2 regions of the Shewanella sp. 10N.286.52.B9 genome follow, and region 1 is predicted to be linked to the other one. Evidence: predicted binding sites of a transcription regulator. Region 1 holds the regulator's gene; the other holds the start of a gene.
The links. Region 1 encodes LexA, which represses DNA repair genes until DNA is damaged. Its sites were predicted from a motif close to TACTGTATNNNNATACAGTA; they were not measured.

Region 1 (9,799 bases):
TGCGCCGATTAGCTCACCTTTGTTAGTGGCGGCGCCGTTATATAAATCTAGGCTCAAGACTAATTTAGCCATAGCCACCGGTAAAATAAATACCAGCAGCAGTAGATATAATGTCTTGTTACCTTTAGGTTTTGCTGGGGAGTTCATACTTGCTCCTCTTGTTACGACTGTTTTTGTTATAGGATGAGTTTTTACTTAAGTCACTATTTTTAATTTAGTTACTCTTGTATTTAGGTTTTAACTTTAGGTCTTCATTTTAGGCTTAAATGTTTTCCAACCAAGCCATAGCATTAGCGATAAAAATACTGCTGCCATGGTGAACCATTGCAATGCATAGCCTTGGTGTTTTTGGGCTGACAGTGGAATAGGTGTCCATGGTTTTGCTAGTGTCATGTTCGGTGTTATATCTGGCTGCAGTACTGCCGGTGCCAGTTGATGACCTATTTTCTCTGCTAAGGCCACGAGATTTAAATTTTGAAAACGGATCACGTCACGGTTTTCTACTGTAAATTGTTCCACATAAAGTTGGTCACTTAAGGGATTGGTTTGGCGCTGATACACTCGACCTGTGAGCTGATATTGCGCCGCAGGCAATGGCGCTAAATCGGGTAATATGCGGCGGTCTTTATTCGCTGCAGTAAAGCCTAGTTCAACCAGTAGCCATGGCTCTGTGGCTGATATTGCAAATACTTGATAAGCCAGATAACCCACTTGGCCGTTATAAACTTGATTATCAAGCAGTAATATTTGTTCATTAACGGGCTTAGCGGTGACGTTAATGCGATAACCCGTTAGTGGACCGCTGCTATCTAGCGTTAAAAAAGTGTGGTAATCCAATTCACTGGACGCTTGCCTTTCACTTAAGGTGGCTTGCCAAGCTTGTTTTTGAATTCCTCTATCAAGTTGCCATAAACCGAGCTTGACCAAAATAGAAAACACACTCACAGTAACAACTAGCAATAACCCAGTAGAAAGTCGCCAAACGCGCAAAGGAGAGCCCGTGGGAACCTTAGATACCTTAGTTATTTTCAAGCTTGTTTTAGTACTGCTGCTTGTATTCATATTATTTAATTTAGCCAGAGCCCTATTTATTATGGTTAAAGCGGAAAATAAACAATCTATGAGCCAATATTTAGGTCGTCGAGTGATCTTTTCTGCGTTAGTGATGTTGTTATTGTTACTGGCCTTAGGATTTGGCTGGATAAGCCCAAATCCTAGACCTTATTAGCTTTGCAGCCTTATAAGACGTACACGAAAATAAATAAGCATAACCACACCACATCAACAAAATGCCAATACCAACTTCCGGATTGAAAGGCGAAATGATTATCTGGGGTGAAGTGACCTTTCAATACTCTAAAGAACAGGATTATTAGAAATACTGTGCCTAAGGTGACGTGCATACCGTGAAAGCCAGTTAGCAAAAAGAAGGTGTTACCATAAATCCCTGAGGTGAGTGTGAGCCCCATTTCTTGGTAGGCATGGACATACTCTTCAACTTGTAAAAACAAGAAGCCGATACCCAGCAAAATAGTCAGTCCTAACCAAACCTTCAGTGCGCCACGTTTTGATTTTTCTAACGACACATGGGCAAAGTGCAAGGTGACTGAAGAGGTCAGTAGAATGAGGGTGTTATACAGCGGCAATCCGCCCCAACCCATGGCTTCAGTGGTGGTACCATCTGGGGTTTTCACTAGCGGCCAAATGGCTTCAAATGTTGGCCACAATACCTCATGGGTCATGGCATTATTTGATGCACCGCCGAGCCAAGGTATTGCTACCATTCGAGCGTAAAACAATGCCCCAAAAAATGCCCCGAAAAACATGATTTCTGAGAAAATAAACCAGCTCATGCCTTGTCTAAAAGAGCGATCCATTTGCGCTGAATATAAACCTGACATTGACTCATCAATGATATTTTTAAACCAGCCAAACAGCATAAATATAATTACAGCAATACCCGCGATTAGGGTGTAGCCGCCAGAAGATTCTTCAGTTGAAAGTTGTTGGATGTAGGTACCTGCGCCAAATGCAATCAGAAATAATCCGATAGCGCCGGTAATTGGCCAGATACTTTGCGCTGGCACGTAGTAGTTTTCATGTTTTGTTGTCATCTTGCTGCTCCTTGCTCTATGGCTGCAGTCTGCTTGTCTGTAATATCATAGAGGGTATAAGAGAGAGTCAAAGTGTTAATGGATTCAGGTAAATCCGCATCCACGTAAAAAATTAACGGTAATTCAGCATCGGCCATTGCTGCTAGGGGTTGCTGATTGAAGCAAAAGCACTCGGTCTTATTAAAATAAGCCGCGCCTTGGCCTGGCGATACCGAGGGTATTGCTTGGCCTACGAGGTTATTTGAAGATAAGTTTTTCGCTAAAAACGCAGTACGTGTGAGTTCGCCGGGGTGAACCTGCATGCGGTTCACTTTTGGCACAAACTCCCACGGCATATTGCTTTGTACTTGGGCAATAAACTCAATGGTTACAGTACGGTCTTTATCAATCACCACAGCCTCATAACTGCTGGCAGTACTTTGGGTTTTTCCATTAATCCCCAAGGCATCGCAAAGCACGTCATACAAAGGCACTAGCGCAAAACCAAAGCCGAACATACCTATTGAACCCAGTACTAGGCCAATAAGTAAATTACGGTTTGATTTTGTTGGCTGGCTCATATCATTTAACCTCTGGTGGGGTGGTAAATGAGTGATAAGGCGCAGGACTGGCAATAGTCCACTCTAACCCTTCAGCACCTTCCCATGGCTTATCCACAGCTTTTTCGCCGCCCTTGATACATTTCAGTACCACAGCGAGGAAAATCAGTTGTGATAAACCAAAGGCAAAACCACCAATAGAGACAATTTGGTTTACGTCAGCAAATTGAATTGCATAGTCTGGAATACGACGTGGCATGCCTGCTAAGCCTAAAAAGTGCATTGGGAAAAACAGTACATTCACTGAAATAACACTGCACCAGAAATGCCAACGACCTAATGTTTCGCTATACATGTATCCTGTCCATTTCGGTAGCCAGTAATATGCTGCAGCCATAATGGAGAATACTGCGCCAGTAACCAGTACATAATGAAAATGCGCTACCACAAAGTAAGTATCATGGTATTGGAAATCCGCTGGGGTGATCGCTAGCATCAAGCCAGAGAAGCCACCGATGGTGAATAAGATGATGAATGCAATGGCGAACAGCATCGGGGTTTCGAAGGTGATTGAGCCGCGCCACATAGTTGCAACCCAGTTAAACACTTTCACCCCAGTAGGTACTGCGATTAACATGGTGCAGTACATGAAGAATAGCTCTGCAAATACTGGCATCCCGGTGGTGAACATGTGATGCGCCCAAACTAGGAAGGACAAAATCGCAATACTTGAGGTGGCGTATACCATGGAGGCATAACCGAAAAGCTTTTTACGGCTAAAGGTGGGAATAATGGCCGAGATAATCCCGAATGAAGGTAAAATCATGATGTAGACTTCGGGGTGGCCAAAGAACCAGAAAATATGCTGGAACATCACAGGGTCGCCGCCGCCAGCAGCATCAAAGAAGCTGGTGGCAAAGTATTTATCAGTCAGTACCATGGTTACTACACCTGCCAATACCGGCATCACTGCTATTAGCAAGAAGGCGGTAATCAGCCAAGTCCAGACGAACAATGGCAGCTTCATCCAAGTCATACCCGGAGCACGCATATTAACAATGGTCACCACCACGTTAATAGCACCCATGATCGAGCTTATGCCCATAATGTGAACTGAGAACACAAATAATGCTGTGCTATCAGGGCTATAGGTTGTTGACAGTGGTGCATAGAAAGTCCAGCCAAAGTTGGGGCCTCCACCTTCCATAAATAGCGAGCTAAGTAGAATCGCAAACGCGAAAGGTAAAATCCAAAAGCTCCAGTTATTCATCCGCGGTAGTGCCATATCTGGCGCACCAATCATCATTGGAATGAGCCAGTTAGCTAAGCCGGTAAAGGCTGGCATGACTGCGCCAAATACCATAATCAAGCCATGGACTGTGGTCATTTGGTTAAAAAAGTTAGGTTCAACTAACTGTAAACCGGGTTGGAATAACTCAGCACGAATGACCATGGCCATTGCGCCGCCGGTTAAAAACATAATGAAACTAAACCACAGATACATTGAACCAATATCTTTATGGTTAGTGGTTAAAACCCAGCGCATAATGCCTTTTGGCGCCCCATGATGATGGTCATCATGGTGATCGTCGTGAGCGGCTGGTGAATCTTGTGTAATTGTGCTCATTTTAATCCCTTACTTTCCGTGACCAACAACATCAGCAGCCTGAACTGCATCGCCAGAGTTATTACCCCAGGCATTTCGCTCATAAGTCACCACTGCAGCAAGCTGTTGTGGCGTAAGTAGCGAGTTAAATGCTTGCATTGCCGTGCCAGGTTTACCATTGATGACAATATTAAGATGATCCGTCACTGGACCGACGATGAGTGGGCTGCCTACTAATGAAGGGAACGCGCCAGGTAAGCCAGTACCAGCAGCTTGGTGACATGCAGCGCAGCTAGTCATATAGACTTGCTCGCCCATGGTCATTAACTCATCCATCGTCAAGTCATCCAATACCACAGCTTTAACTTCTGCTGCTTGTGTTGCCGCTTCAGTCACAGCTTGTGTTGCAGTGTCTTCAAGTTGTTCAGCTGTAGGTAAGCTTGCTGGTAAAGTCACAGGCGTTGACGTGTCTGCGGTAGAAGTGCCTGCACTAGGAGCGTCAGCAGTGGTTGGTGTAGCGCTAGAATTTGTCCCATTGCCACTCACATCAGCCGCTTGCACGGTATCGCCAGAGTCATTACCCCAAGCATTACGCTCATAAGTGACTACTGCAGCAATTTCAGTTGCCGTTAGCTGCTTGGCAAACGCTTGCATCGCAGTGCCAGGCTTACCATTAACGACAATATCGATATGGCCAGACACTGGGCCTTTAATCATTGGACTGCCAATTAGGGAAGGGAAGACGCCAGGTAAACCAGCACCATTAGGTTGGTGGCAAGCCGCGCAGCGACCCATGTAGATTTGTTCGCCTTGGGCCATTAACTCGTCATAGCTAAGGGTTTGGCTCAGTGAGGCTTGTGCAGCGGCTTTAGCATCAGCAGCAAATTGCTTTTGGTCGATTAGCCATTGGTCAAAGTCTGCTTCAGAAACGGCTTCAACAACAATAGGCATAAAGCCATGATCTTTACCGCATAGTTCGGCACATTGGCCTCGATAAGTACCTATTTTATCGATTTTAGTCCAAGCTTCATTGATGAAACCAGGATTTGCATCTTTTTTAACGGCAAATGCTGGTACCCACCAAGAGTGGATAACGTCATCCGAGGTCATTAAAAAACGTACTTTACGATTTATTGGTAAAACCAGCGGCTTATCGACCTCTAAAAGATAGGTGTCGGTTTTATCTGCGGTGCCAGTAATTTGGTCTGCTGGGGTAGATAATAAACTGAAAAACTCGACATCTTCATTGAAATAGCTGTAATGCCATTTCCATTGAGAGCCCGTCACTTTGACTGTCAGTTCAGCATCGCTGGGATCTTCCATAGCAATCAGCGTTTTTGTTGCTGGGATTGCCATGCCAATTAGGATTAGAAATGGCAATACTGTCCAAGCTATTTCAACCTTGGTACTGTCATGAAAGTCGGCTGCAACTGCACCCTTAGATTTTCTGTGATAGATCATGGAATAAATCATGATCCCAAAGACCACGACACCAATGGCGCAACAGATATACAAAATAATCATATGCAGGTCGTAAACCTGGCCACTGATCTCTGTTACACCTTGAGTCATGTTTAAGGGCATCTCTGCCGCTGTGAGTGGGGTTGCAAGCAACGCCACCATTAATCCGTACAACAATCGCTTCACAAGACTACTCCTCTGCTAATTGCGAATTGCAATTACAAAGAAAAGCCACACAGTAATACTCTGCTCTATGCAAACTTTTCATACCCGAAAAAGTTTGATCATTTCAAAGTACACGGTGGCTTTGAGCTTGAAAACTCAATTATGTTATTACGTTACGGTGCCACACTTGTACCTAATACTGAACTTATCAATTATATTTGACGCTTTACATTCAAGGCTTTCTATACCGCACGGTACCAGCTCAATCTTTTAATAGCGTTTGTATCTTTTTGACATTTATTCTCGGCAGTACGATAAATTGTTACTACCTTGTTAACTACATTACTTGGAGATTAAATATTGATCAAGATCACTTTATCATCTAATTTGCTGAAAAAAGTGCAAAAAAAAGCCCCTCAGCGTAGTGAAGGGCTTTTTTAGTCATATTTTACTAGTGAAACGAGGTAAGGTTTACCCGAGTCGGTACTGCTAAAGTTTGCGTTAATGGGTCGCCTTCAGGTAAGTGAGTATTTACATCTTCAATGATAAGCCCTTGGGCTAAGGCATTTTTGGCAACCAATTGAATGCGGCGATTGTCGCGGGCATCTAATGGTGGTGTCCAAGTAATTACTGCACTTGAAGTACCGTTAGTGAGCGCTTTTTCCATCGCCCACAGGGTTTCGACTTCATCTTTGGTGTGAACTAACAATACTCTGTCCATACGAACATTGGCATTAGCAAGAATTTGCTTATAACCGATATGCGGCGGATTAATCAGTACAATCCAACGGCCTTGCTGACTTAAAATGGCTAACTGACTGCATAATTGAGTCAATTCAGTTAAGCCTTGGTTTTGGGTGCGCTTGGTTTCAATCCCTTGTTTAGTGGGTAAGGGATCAGATGCCATATCTACCCATAATCCAGGGTGACGCGGTGCATTGCCTATTAATGTGTTCATAACCAACCTCCATTACGAATAACGCCAACAGCAAGCCCTTCAATCGTTAGGTTTTGGCAACTTAAATCAACTTTAATCGGCTCATATTCTGCATTTTCAGCATGTAAATAAATAATATTGCCTTTCTTTTCAAATCTTTTCACGGTTACATCGTCTTCAAGACGTGCCACTACAACTTGACCATTGGTGGCAGTTTGCATTTTATGCACTGCTAATAAGTCGCCCTCTAAAATACCAATGTCTTTCATACTGTCGCCACGAACGCGTAGTAAGAAATTAGCATTGGGCTTAAACATTTCTGGGTCAACTTGGAAATACTGTTCAACATGCTCTTGAGCAAGGATAGGTTCACCTGCAGCAACTTGGCCGATAAGTGGTAAGCCTGCTTCAACTTCCTCCTCCACCTGCACCATGCGGATCCCGCGAGAGGTACCAGGAATAATTTCAATACAGCCTTTTTTTGCCAGTGCTTTTAAGTGTTCTTCAGCGGCATTGGCGCTTTTGAAGCCTAATCGAGTTGCAATTTCTGCACGAGTTGGCGGCATACCTGTTTCGGCGATATTACATTTAATTAGCTCTAATATTTCAGCTTGGCGTGGCGTTAAAGGTCTCATATTGATTCCTGTTTTTTTATACAGTGACTGTCATTATATACAGTATCGGTGGTCGCGCAAGTATTAACCAAATTAATTTAACTATTATCATCTAATTCTTGTTGGCTATATATGGGGGCACGGTTAAGTATATGTAATTTAATTATTTAGTTAATGAAGGTAAGTCAGCTTTTTAAACCGATGAAATTGGCTATTTCTCACATCGTTTGTTTAAACAGTATATTTATACAGTAGTGTTGATTGAAAATAGGTTGGTTGTTATTCGGATATGGCTATTTTTACTGAACAAATATTCTCTGTATAGACCCTTGTTAGTGAAACTGAACCATTATCTGGTATTCTATGGCCAATTAATTGATGTTGAATATGCGAACACTCATGTTAAAACCTGACTCAATCATAGCAAAATCATTACGTTGGATTCAAAAACTGATGGTGCACACGGTTGTTGTGCCTGAAGATCCCTTTGCCGATCTGAACTTAGACCCAGATAAACCAGTGGTCTATGTGATGAAGACAGAATCACTCAGTGATATTGCGGCATTAAATGAAGTGACCGCCAAATATGGCTTACCGAGCCCTTATGAGCGACTAGACGTTGATGGCTTAAATACCCCTAGAATTGTGTGTATTGAAGGTCGTAAGCCTCTATTTGGCAAGCGTTTAAGTGGCGAAAAATTTGTTGATAACTTCACCAGCTTATTAGCCTTACATAAAAAAAATGATCAACTTGATATTCAATTGGTGCCAGTGAGTCTGTATTGGGGACGTATCCCTGGTAAAGAAGATGACACCATGACCGCAGCCGTATTTGAGCGTGAAAACCCGACCTGGTTACGTAAATGGTTGATGATTTTGTTCTTAGGTCGCCATAGCTTTATTCAATTTTCAAATGCTATGTCGCTACGTTATATGGCTGATGAACACGGCACAGATGTCAGTATTGCGCATAAACTTATCCGTGTGGCGCGAGTGCACTTTAGACGCCAACGTAAAGTGATGACAGGCCCACAACTGCCAAATCGTCAGGCAATGTTCAACTCATTATTAAAGTCTGATGCCATTGCTCAAGCGATAAAAGAAGAAGCGCTTAATAAAAAAATTCCTGAAGACAAAGCCCGCGAAAAAGCTATTCAGTATTTAGATGAAATTGCAGCGGATTACTCAGACAGCTTAGTGCGTATTGCTGAGCGCTTTCTTACTTGGTTGTGGAATAAGTTATACAGCGGTATTAGCATTAAAAGCGCTGAAAAAGTGCGTAAGCTGCATCATGATGGTCATGAAATTGTCTATGTGCCTTGCCATCGTAGCCACATGGATTACCTACTGCTGTCGTATATTTTGTATTACCAAGGCATGGTGCCGCCGCATATTGCCGCCGGTATTAATTTAAACTTTTGGCCAGCAGGCCCTATGTTCCGCCGTGGTGGTGCTTTCTTTATTCGTCGTAGCTTTAACGGTAATAAACTTTATACCGCAGTGTTTCGTGAGTATTTAGATCAGTTATTTGCTAAAGGCTATTCGGTTGAATACTTCACCGAAGGTGGTCGTTCTCGTACCGGTCGTTTATTAGCGCCTAAGACCGGCATGTTAGCGATGACAGTTAACTGTGTACTGCGGGGCATTGAACGCCCAGTAACCTTAGTGCCAGTTTATCTTGGTTATGATCATGTGATGGAAGTGTCCACCTATCATAAAGAGTTAAGCGGTAAGAAAAAGCAAAAAGAATCAGTGTGGCAGGTCTTTGGTGCGCTGCGTAAATTAGGCAACTTTGGCCAAGGTTACGTTAACTTTGGCGAGCCAATCAATGTGCAGCAATTTTTAAATCAACAATCGCCAAATTGGCGTGAAGAAATTGCTCAAGATCCGGATCAAAAGCCATCATGGTTAACGCCAGCAGTAAATGTATTGGCCAATAAAGTGATGACTAACATCAATGGCGCCGCCGCAGCGAGTTCGGTGACATTAGCAAGTATGGCGCTGCTGGCTTCAGAGCAAAACGCCCTGCAGCGCAGTGAGCTTGAAACCCAGCTAGACCTCTACCTGAAAATCTTAAAGGATGTTCCTTATACTGAGTATGCGTCGGTGGCTGAGGGCTCAGCTCATGACCTAGTTGAGCAATGTTTGTCGCTGAATAAATTTACCTCAACCACAGATGCCATCGGCGAAATTATCGCAATTGAAGATAGCTCAGTGATTGCGATGAGCTATTATCGCAATAACATAATTCATCTAATGGCAGTGCCTTCATTAATCGCCAGTTGCTTGGTGCAATATGAAGAATTTAGCCGAGAAAAAATCCAGCAAATTGTTAATGATTTTTACCCATTATTGAAAGCTGA
Region 2 (9,799 bases), on a different contig from region 1:
GTTATAAATACCCTCACCAGCGTGAGTTAGCGTACCCGGTGCGTTATCATCACCCGCAACCCAAGTCACATCAACAGTGTCAGCAAGTAAACCTGCTTCATTTTTGATGGTTGACATTAACTGGACTTTATCTAAATCTTCTACTGGAACCCCATCTTGGTTCTCCACCGAAAATTCAACATTCACGACACCCTCGGCATATTGCCATTCCATGACTTTTGCTACTGCTGATGTGGTCACTACTGGTGGCACCCAAGGTGCACCAGGTTCGCCAGGTAGGCCATCGTTTCCATCTTTACCATCATTACAAGCACTCATCCCCAGTGCAGTAGCCACAAGTAAAGCAACACGACATTTGCTCATTAATTTCATCTCATACTCCAAAATGTTTTTCTTACCTCTTAATGGGTAATTGGAGCGTAATGTAAAGATTGCTTGGCAACTGTTGACTAGATCACAAACTAGGAGTATTACTAGTTTAATTGTTTATATTCAATAGTTTGAATATAAACCTCCTAGCTGAACATTCTGAATTAAAGCTTAATCTCCCGATGTGTTTTTGCATTAAGATCACAAATTAAAGTAAATTTTTATTGGTTGTTTTTGGTTAAGTTTAGCGCCTTAAAAGCGTGTTTTTTGATGCTTTAGCCTAGTATTTTGAGTGGCAGATTATCTTTCTAAGAAACCTGCCATTGCATTAACAGTTGCACTTATTTTTGCTATTCGCTAAATTACACTGTAATTTCATACAGTGTTTTAAAAGTCTAATAAATCTATGATGCTCTATATTGCTGAAAAACCCAGTCTAGGCCGTGCTATTGCCGATGTATTACCAAAGCCTCATAAAAAAGGTGATGGTTTTATCATGAGCGCCAATGGGGATTGCGTGTCTTGGTGTATAGGGCATTTGTTAGAGCAAGCAGAACCAGATGTCTATGATCCCGCTTTTAAATCATGGCAATTAGCCCATTTACCCATAGTGCCGAGTAAATGGCAGTTAAAACCTAAAACTAATACCCGCTCACAGTTGAGCATCTTAAAAAAGCTCATCAAACAAGCATCGAGTTTAGTTAATGCTGGCGATCCAGATAGAGAAGGGCAGCTGCTGGTGGATGAAGTCATTTCCTATGCAGGTGTAAAGGCCGACAAGATTGCTCAAACCCAGCGTTTACTTATTAGCGATCTTAACCCTTCGGCGGTAAAACGCGCCTTAGGGCAATTGCGCACTAATAAAGAGTTTGTCCCCTTATCTACCTCAGCCTTAGCCCGCAGCCGCGCAGATTGGCTATATGGCATGAATATGACCCGCGCTTATACCATTCAAGGCAAAAAAGTAGGTTATCAGGGAGTATTGTCTGTTGGTCGAGTGCAAACCCCGGTACTGGGGTTAGTGGTAAGGCGAGATGAAGAAATTGCCAATTTTCAGCCCAAAGCTTTTTATGAAGTATTGGCGCATTTACTGACCGATAACCAAGAAGGCTTTTCGGCTAAGTGGAAACCCAGTGAAGCATGTCAGCCATATATGGATGAAGAGGGGCGAGTGCTCGCCAAAGGCTTAGCAGAAAATGTGGTGGGACGGATAACCAACAAAGCTGCTGAAGTGACCAAGCTTGAGTCAAAAAATAAGCGTCAGAACCCCCCATTGCCTTATAGTTTATCCAGCCTGCAAATCGATGCGGCCAAGCGTTTTGGCATGAGCGCTAAAGAGGTGCTTGATACCTGTCAGAGTCTATATGAAAGGCATAAATTAATTACGTATCCGCGCTCAGATAGTCGCTATTTACCTGCTGAGCAACATGGCCTTGCACCCCAAGTTATTCGCGCAGTATTAAGTAATGATGCCGGTTTAACCGCTAAAGCAGATAAACCTAATGCCAAGCTTAAGTCCAAAGCCTGGAATGACAGTAAAGTTGATGCTCACCACGCGATAATTCCCACTGAAAAAACCACTAATTTGGCAAACTTATCAGCCAAAGAGTCGCAGTTATATTCTCATATTGCACGGCAGTATTTAGCCCAGTTTTACCCCGCCTATATTTATGATGAAACCCAAGTTGAAGTGACCATTGCGGGTGGCTTATTCACCACTAAAGCTAAGCAAGAACTGTCATTAGGTTGGAAATGTTTATTTGCGAAAATGCAGGGTAAAGATAATGCAGATGGCAGTGATGATGAAAATTTAGTGACTTTGCCGCCACTGAAAAAAGGTCAACAACTCCATTGTGAGCGTGGCGAATTGCTTGAAAAAACCACTCAAGCGCCAAAACATTTTACAGATGCGACCCTGCTTGGCGCCATGACGGGTATCAATCGCTATGTCACTAACCCTGAAGTGAAGAAGATCCTAAAAGACACCGATGGCTTGGGCACCGAGGCAACCCGAGCAGGCATTATTGAATTACTGTTTAATCGCGGTTACTTATTAAGGCAGGGTAAATCAATCATTGCCACCCCAGTTGGCGTTGGCTTGATCCATTCATTACCAGAAACAGCCACCACACCGGATATGACTGCGCTGTGGGAAAGTAGCCTTGATGCCATAAGTCAAAAGCAGCTTAGGTATGATGCCTTTATGGAGCCATTGTTAGCGCAATTACAGCAACTGATTGAGCAAGCTTCAAATCAATTACCTACAGCTCTTGAGGGGATTAAAGGGCCTGGCTATAAAAAACGCCGCGCCAGTAGTGGCTATAAACGCAAAGGTGCAGCAAGTAAAACCTCTACGGCTAAAACTTCCCGTAAGCGCAGCTCGAGTAAATAAGCCGATAAAAGAGAGTTTGTATGAATAAATCATGGGATACAGGTATTGCATCGCTCGCACTCGATTGTTCTTAAAGGGAATAGCGGAATTTCAGGCAAAAAAAATGAGTAAACCGAATCAGGGTTTACTCATAAAAATTCACTAGTTCACAACATAAAGGGCGGAACAGGTTAGATTATGGCCGAACTTACTTAACTGAAAATTAATTTAATCTGTCGACGTGCTGTGGAGTGTGATCGACTTCAATATTAATCAATTTAAAACTGAACATTAAATTACATTTGTTATCGAATGCTATCCTTTCGGCTCAATGAAATGAGTTTATCTAAAATATGCTCACCATCCATACGAATGCCATTATGCTCATATTCTGATGTTAGCCAATAGCTGAGGTTATTCACTAGCTGCGCAGTTTCAAGGCTGTAATTCATATCAACATACATATCTTCACTGTAAATAGCCGCAGTGACCGGGACGGTGTTTTGCAGTAACACGTCCACATCGTATAAATTGCTCCAATCTGATTTTTGCGCAATTAATTCTGCCACCTCTTTGAGAGGCTTTAACTGATTAAATTGTTCAAAGAACCATGGATAAATCATTTCGCCAGTAAACAGTAAGCGCTGCCCTTGTTGATAATTGAATTTAGGGAACTGCTCTCTGACTCTATGGGCTGACCAATTAGCCCCTTGTTGATGAAACTGCTGGCAATAGATCGATTCATGCAATAACGCGAAAATTGGGTTGGTGTTGTAATCCAAAAATTGACTAAATTGATGCAAAAATAGCGGGTTTATTGTGCGACCTTGGGCAGTATCGATCATGGCTTGCTCAAGTAAGTAATAGAGGGCTTCAGGGCCTTGCTCCATACCTATATTAACCCCGAGCAGCTGTAGCATCTCAACGGTGAGTTTTTCGCCTGTGGCAAGGTAAACGTCATTATCAGCAATATAGTCAGCCAGTTCTGCTGTTAATGACTCAGCATCTTTGAAACGATGATAAAAATCAGCGTTTTTGGCAAGTACCCGTTTATAGGTTGCTTGATAGACGTCATCTGCTTGACGGGTTAATGATGGAATACCACCTGTGATAAAGGCTTCAGTTAGTGCTTGTGGCGCTGCGCTTAAATAGCGTAAAACACAAAAGCCGCCAAAACTTTGGCCTAAAATACTCCATGGCTGATTATTTGCTAATTGAGCTCTAATTACTTCAGCATCTCGAACAATGTTATCGGCTCTAAAGTGGCACACATAATCGGCTTGTTCGTGCGCGGTTAAATGCGCCAGTGTGGCGCTATTTAGTAAGCTTGAAAGACCGGTGCCGCGCTGATCAAGCAACAGCACTCGATATTCTTTTAGGGCGCGTTTTATCCAGCCACTATTCTCAACAGGGCGCACTGCACCAAAGCCCGGTCCACCTTGAAAATACACTAAATAGGGTAAGGATAAATCTTGGTTTTCTGTACTGACGATTTCCCGAACAAAAATTGATAATTGCTCACCTTCGGGCTGCTGATAATCTAATGGAACGCTAAAAAAGTGTTTTGTGGAAACGATCCCAGAAAGAATACTGTCAATTTGCATGGTGTGCCTGTGAAAATAGGATTCAGAAAGGTAGTATTGTATGAAGGTTAGTCCTTGGTCACAATGAAAATATGATGCTAATTAAATGAAGTGGTGATGTTAAATTATTCATTTGTTTGGGCAGCGATGCAAGCTCAGTAAAAATGCTTGTGTTCAAACCAACTAATTGGTTTTATTTTTTGATTCTTATAGATAGATCAAACATTTTATTAAGCTTTAACGCATAATAACTTGGTCGCGATAATTTTCTCAATTTGAGGATAGAAGTAATGAAGTACCAAATCATTCCAGTCACCCCGTTTCAACAAAATTGTAGTGTTATTTGGTGTGAAAAAACCAAACTGGCAGCCGTTGTCGATCCCGGTGGTGACATTGAACGTATTATTACTGAAGTTAATAAGTTAGGTCTGAGCTTAGAAAAAATCTTATTAACCCATGGTCATATTGATCATGTTGGCGGCGCGAAAACACTGGCTAATCAGCTTAATATTCCTATCATTGGCCCACATATCGCTGACCAATTTTGGCTACAAGGGCTAGCAAAGCAAAGCCAGAACTTTGGTTTTGCGCATGTTGACTCGTTTGAGCCTAGCCAATATTTAAATGAAGGCGATGAAGTGACCATTGGCGAAGAGCGTTTATCGGTGGTGCATTGTCCCGGTCATACTCCAGGACATGTGGTGTTTCACTCTAATAAATCAAACCTTGCATGGGTTGGTGATGTGCTATTTAGAAGCTCCATTGGCCGCACTGATTTTCCGCAATCGGACCATCAACAACTAATCCACTCAATTACACAAAAATTATGGCCTTTAGGGGAAAAAGTAACCTTTATACCCGGTCATGGTCCTATGTCGACTTTTGAAGAAGAGCGTCAGCATAATCCATTTGTTGCTGATCAATTATTGGGCTAGGCTCAAGCGTATTCATTTAGCTGCTGGGAATATTGCCCGGTGGCTTACGCAGCAAGCTAGCAGTGTAAAGTAAAATACACTGCTAGCTAAATTGGCATAAACCGTTACATTTTATCTTGCACCAGCTTCACATCCCTTAAACCAGCGACTAGCCTGACTTGCTGGTTCAAACATAGTTATTACTGCCCTTAAATTAATACAGTTAATACTTTGGTAAGTGCCATAAGGCTTTGCATTGTTTAGCGGCTTTGCTAGCTTATAGTCACTTAAAGCACTTATGCTGCTTTGATTAATTACTGCTGAGCGGTGTTTTCATATCAATCAGCATGCTGGCAGGGACTCATGGCACATCATTTATTATCATTGTTAGACACTTGGGCTGAAAAACCGCAACAAGACTGGACTTTAGCAGTCATCACTTCTGTTGAAGGTTCTTCATACCGCAAACCTGGCGCCATTATGCTGTTTGACCCTTTGGGGAAAACCTTAGGCATGTTAAGTGGTGGCTGCTTGGAAGCAGACTTACGTCGTCACGCACAAAAGTCCATACAAACCCAGCAAGTTCAGCAATTAACCTATGACGCCACTGATGAAAATGACACCAGTTACCAACTAGGTTGTGGTGGTTTGGTCAACATTATGATGGTGCCGCTATTAGGTGATAATCATTACCTCGGCTTAGCCGAGTTACATCACCAGCTGACGCTAGGTAAAAAAGGCTCGTACCAATTATCGATAGTTGAGCATCATAGCCATGCTGGCCAAGTCGTAGGTAAGTTCGTTGCTGATGACATAGCTTACAAGCAAACTGCAGCAGACATTATTACTGGTATTGTTACTGACGTGAGTTCTGACAATAACCTCAACTTGTTACGTATCCCAGTCAGAAGCCCATTTCATTTAGGGGTGTTTGGTGGCGGGTTGGATGCACAGCCTTTGGTGGCTATGGCGCAGCAGCTTGACTGGCAAGTCAGCGTATTTGATAGTCGCTCTGCGTATGCAAGAGGCTATGATTTTCCAGATGCTAAGATTTGTAAAAAACCACTAACGCAGATAGACTTGTTAGAAATACAACACCTTGATGCGGCCGTAGTTATGAATCATAACTTGGATATGGACGCTGCAGCATTAAGCCTATTGCAAGGAACAAACCTCGCTTATATCGCGCTTTTAGGGCCAACTCATCGAAGAGATAAGGTGTTGCAAAAATGTCAGCTTTCAACTGATGATTTTAGTGGCTTTTTCTCAGCCCCTGCAGGGCTGGCATTAGGCGGAGAGCTACCAAGTTCTGTGGCCTTAAGTATCTTGTCTCAATGCCACGGGGTATTACATCACGGACTTAAGCGGCAAGGTGAGTTAAGTAATCTTGATAAGGTCATGCTTTGATGAATTTATTTTCTACTCCCCCTAATGTGGTCTCCGTGATGTTAGCCGCAGGGGGTAGTACTCGCTTTAATGGGGCAAAACTTGCCGCAACGTTAAGCGCTGATAATAACGCGCAAAGCCTAATTCAACAGAGTTATGCAATATTGAGTAAGGCGACAACCGAGTTAGATCTATCGCCACCAGTTTTGGTACTTGGCGGCCATAAAGACCTACTTAGTCCATTACTCGCCAATGACATTGAGATATTAACCAATCAAAACTGGCAATCAGGTTTGGCAAGTTCAGTGGCTATGGCGGCAAGTTATGCCCAATCACAACAGGCTGATGCATTACTACTGACATTAGCAGATCAAGTTGCCATCTCTCATTCAGATTATTTAAGCCTGTATGGGCTTTTTTGCCAATTTGGTAAAACCACTGCGGCTTATTACCAGCAAAGCCCCGGTGTACCAGCCATCTTTCTCGCCAGTGACTTTGAAGCATTACAGCAACTTGAAGGCGACAGTGGTGCGAAAAAAATATTAACACGACATTTAGAACAGCAACAATTGACTGTTTTGCCATTAGCGCAAGCGGCAATTGATATTGATACTCAAACCGATCTCAAGCAGTGGTTGGTCAACAAGGAGTAAGTTATGACACAACAAACACAAACGTTGCAGGTAAATGGCAAAAATTTTAGTCTTGATGCCGACCCGAATATGCCCATTTTATGGGCGCTGCGCGATATCTTAGGCTTAACTGGGACTAAGTTTGGTTGCGGCGCTGGCTTATGCGGCGCTTGCACTGTTCACCTTGATGGCAAACCGGTTAGAGGCTGCCTGACCAGTATTAAGCAAGCAGCAGGTAAGCAAATTACCACCATTGAAGGCCTTGAAGCTGACAAGTTAAAAGCGGCTTGGGTTGAACATAACGTACCGCAATGCGGTTATTGCCAAGCAGGGCAGTTAATGTCTGCAGCGGCATTATTAACCACGACAGCCAATCCAACAGAAGCACAAATTGATCAAGCGATGACCGGTAATATTTGTCGTTGCGGCACCTATCCACGTATTAAGGCAGCTATTTTTACTGCCGCTAACAGCAAAGTGGAGGCGTAATTATGACTACCTTTACCGCCGTAGAAAATATGAGTCGCCGTGGGGTGTTGAAGTTATTTGGCGCCGTAGGAGGTGGTTTAGCCCTTGGAGCATCTGGGCTTGCTTGGAGCCCAATGGCCATGGCAGAAGGCAAACAAGCGCAGCTAAACTTGTTTATTGCCATTGGTGAAGACAATAAAGTGTATTTGACCTGTCACCGCTCTGAAATGGGCCAAGGGATCAGAACGGGTATTCCTCAAGTATTAGCAGATGAGTTAGAAGCTGACTGGGAACAAATCGTCGTCGTGCAAGGTCTCGCTAACGAAGAGTTTGGCAGTCAAAATACCGATGGCAGTCGCAGTATACGTAAGCATTATCAGCGAATGCGTCAAATGGGTGCTACTGCCCGAGTCATGCTTGAGCAAGCTGCTGCGAATGAGTGGAAAGTACCGCCATCGCAAGTGTATGCCAAGGCGGGTAAAGTCCATGATAAGTCCTCCTCAAAGTCGTTAAGTTTTGGCGATTTAGCGCTCGCAGCAAGTGTATTAACTACGCCAGCACTTGATAGTGTGACTTTAAAGCCTGCGTCAAAATTTACCCACATTGGTAAATCTCCCGCAATTGTTGATATGGACGACATGATCAGCGGTAAAGCGGTGTTTGGTTATGATATTAAGGTTGAAGGCATGGTTTACGCCTCAATCACTCGCCCGCCAGTTTTAGGCAGCGATGTTGCCTCAATTGATGACAGTGCAGCAAGGGCGGTTGCAGGAGTGCTAGATGTTATTCAAATTCCTATTGCTAAAGGCGCGCCGTTATTTCAAGCCCTTGGCGGGGTAGCTGTTATTGCGAGTAACACCTGGAGCGCAATTCAAGGTCGAAAAGCATTAAAAGTAACTTGGACCGAATCAGCTAATAGCCGTTATGACTCTGATGCAGATTTAGCTCAGCTAGTGACTCGGGTTGGCCAACCTGGACAAGTTATTCGCCAATTGGGTGACAGTGTTACTGATTGGAATAAAGATAATAGCTTATCAGCGGTGTACACAGTGCCGTATCTCACCCATGCGATGATGGAGCCACCTGTAGCGGTCGCTTCAGTAACCAAAGAAGGTTGCGAGCTGTGGGCATCAACTCAAACGCCCCAAAGCACTCAGAAAAATGTTGCCGGCACTTTAGGGCTTAAAGACGAGCAAGTTAAAGTCAATGTCACCCTACTTGGTGGTGGTTTTGGACGTAAATCTAAGCCCGATTTTAGTGTAGAAGCGGCGATATTATCCAAGCAACTGAATAAGCCAGTAAAAGTCAGCTGGAGCCGTGAAGATGAAATTCAAAATGGCTATTACCATGCAATTAGCGCTCAGTATTATCAAGCTAAGTTAGATAACAACCAAGCGCCACAAGCATTACTGGCTCGCAGTGGTTTCCCGTCTATTAGTTCAACCTTTGCTGAAGGCGTTGATATGCCATCGGCTGGCGAATTGGACCTGGGCTTTTCCGATATGCCGTTTAATTTACCTCAAATTCAATTAGAGTCAGTGAAAGCCACGGCTCACTCTCGTATCGGTTGGATGCGCTCTGTGTGTAATATTCAACACGGTTTTGGGATCGGTAGCTTTGTCGATGAACTGGCGGTCAATGCAGGTAAACCTTGCATTGCAATGTGGCGTGAGCTGCTCGGTACGCCACGCTATGAAAAGCTTGAGAACCAAATCGTCAAATACGGTAACTATGGTGAAACCTTAGATGATTTTCCCATCGATATTGGTCGTTTTCTTGGTGTTATCGATGCGGTAGAAAAAGCGATGGCGAAACACCCTAAAGTCAAAGACGGTCAAGGCTGGGGTTTTGCAGTACATCGTAGCTTTGTCAGCTACGTGGCGGTTGCGACATTAGTTGAAGTTAACGGCGATAACCTCAAGGTCTTAAAGAGTATCGCCGCCATTGATGCGGGTACAGTGGTTAACCCTGATAGAGCGCACTCTCAAACAGAAGGTGCGGTTATATTTGGTTTAAGCCTCGCGATGATGGGCGAGATTAGCTACAAAGACGGTAAAGTGGAGCAATCAAACTTCC

Region 2: a site for LexA is predicted at 735-754, ahead of BCU91_RS13100 (DNA topoisomerase III). Genes of this name have one in related genera too.

Annotation. Positions count from the first base shown of each region.
Region 1 covers NZ_MCTY01000198.1:27,993-37,791, forward strand. The annotation lists gene BCU91_RS15590 (hypothetical protein) at 1-147, opposite strand, end outside; gene BCU91_RS15595 (SURF1 family protein) at 244-990, opposite strand; gene BCU91_RS15600 (DUF2909 family protein) at 1,001-1,228, shown strand; gene BCU91_RS15605 (cytochrome c oxidase subunit 3) at 1,239-2,114, opposite strand; gene BCU91_RS15610 (cytochrome c oxidase assembly protein) at 2,111-2,674, opposite strand; gene ctaD (cytochrome c oxidase subunit I) at 2,676-4,280, opposite strand; gene coxB (cytochrome c oxidase subunit II) at 4,290-5,906, opposite strand; gene BCU91_RS15625 (SulA-like leucine-rich domain-containing protein) at 6,337-6,843, opposite strand; gene lexA (transcriptional repressor LexA) at 6,840-7,457, opposite strand; gene plsB (glycerol-3-phosphate 1-O-acyltransferase PlsB) at 7,836-9,799, shown strand, end outside.
Region 2 covers NZ_MCTY01000181.1:22,048-31,846, reverse strand. The annotation lists gene BCU91_RS13105 (hypothetical protein) at 1-372, opposite strand, end outside; gene BCU91_RS13100 (DNA topoisomerase III) at 776-2,761, shown strand; gene BCU91_RS13095 (alpha/beta fold hydrolase) at 3,046-4,344, opposite strand; gene BCU91_RS13090 (MBL fold metallo-hydrolase) at 4,614-5,258, shown strand; gene BCU91_RS13085 (XdhC/CoxI family protein) at 5,601-6,644, shown strand; gene BCU91_RS13080 (nucleotidyltransferase family protein) at 6,644-7,276, shown strand; gene BCU91_RS13075 ((2Fe-2S)-binding protein) at 7,280-7,744, shown strand; gene BCU91_RS13070 (molybdopterin cofactor-binding domain-containing protein) at 7,747-9,799, shown strand, end outside.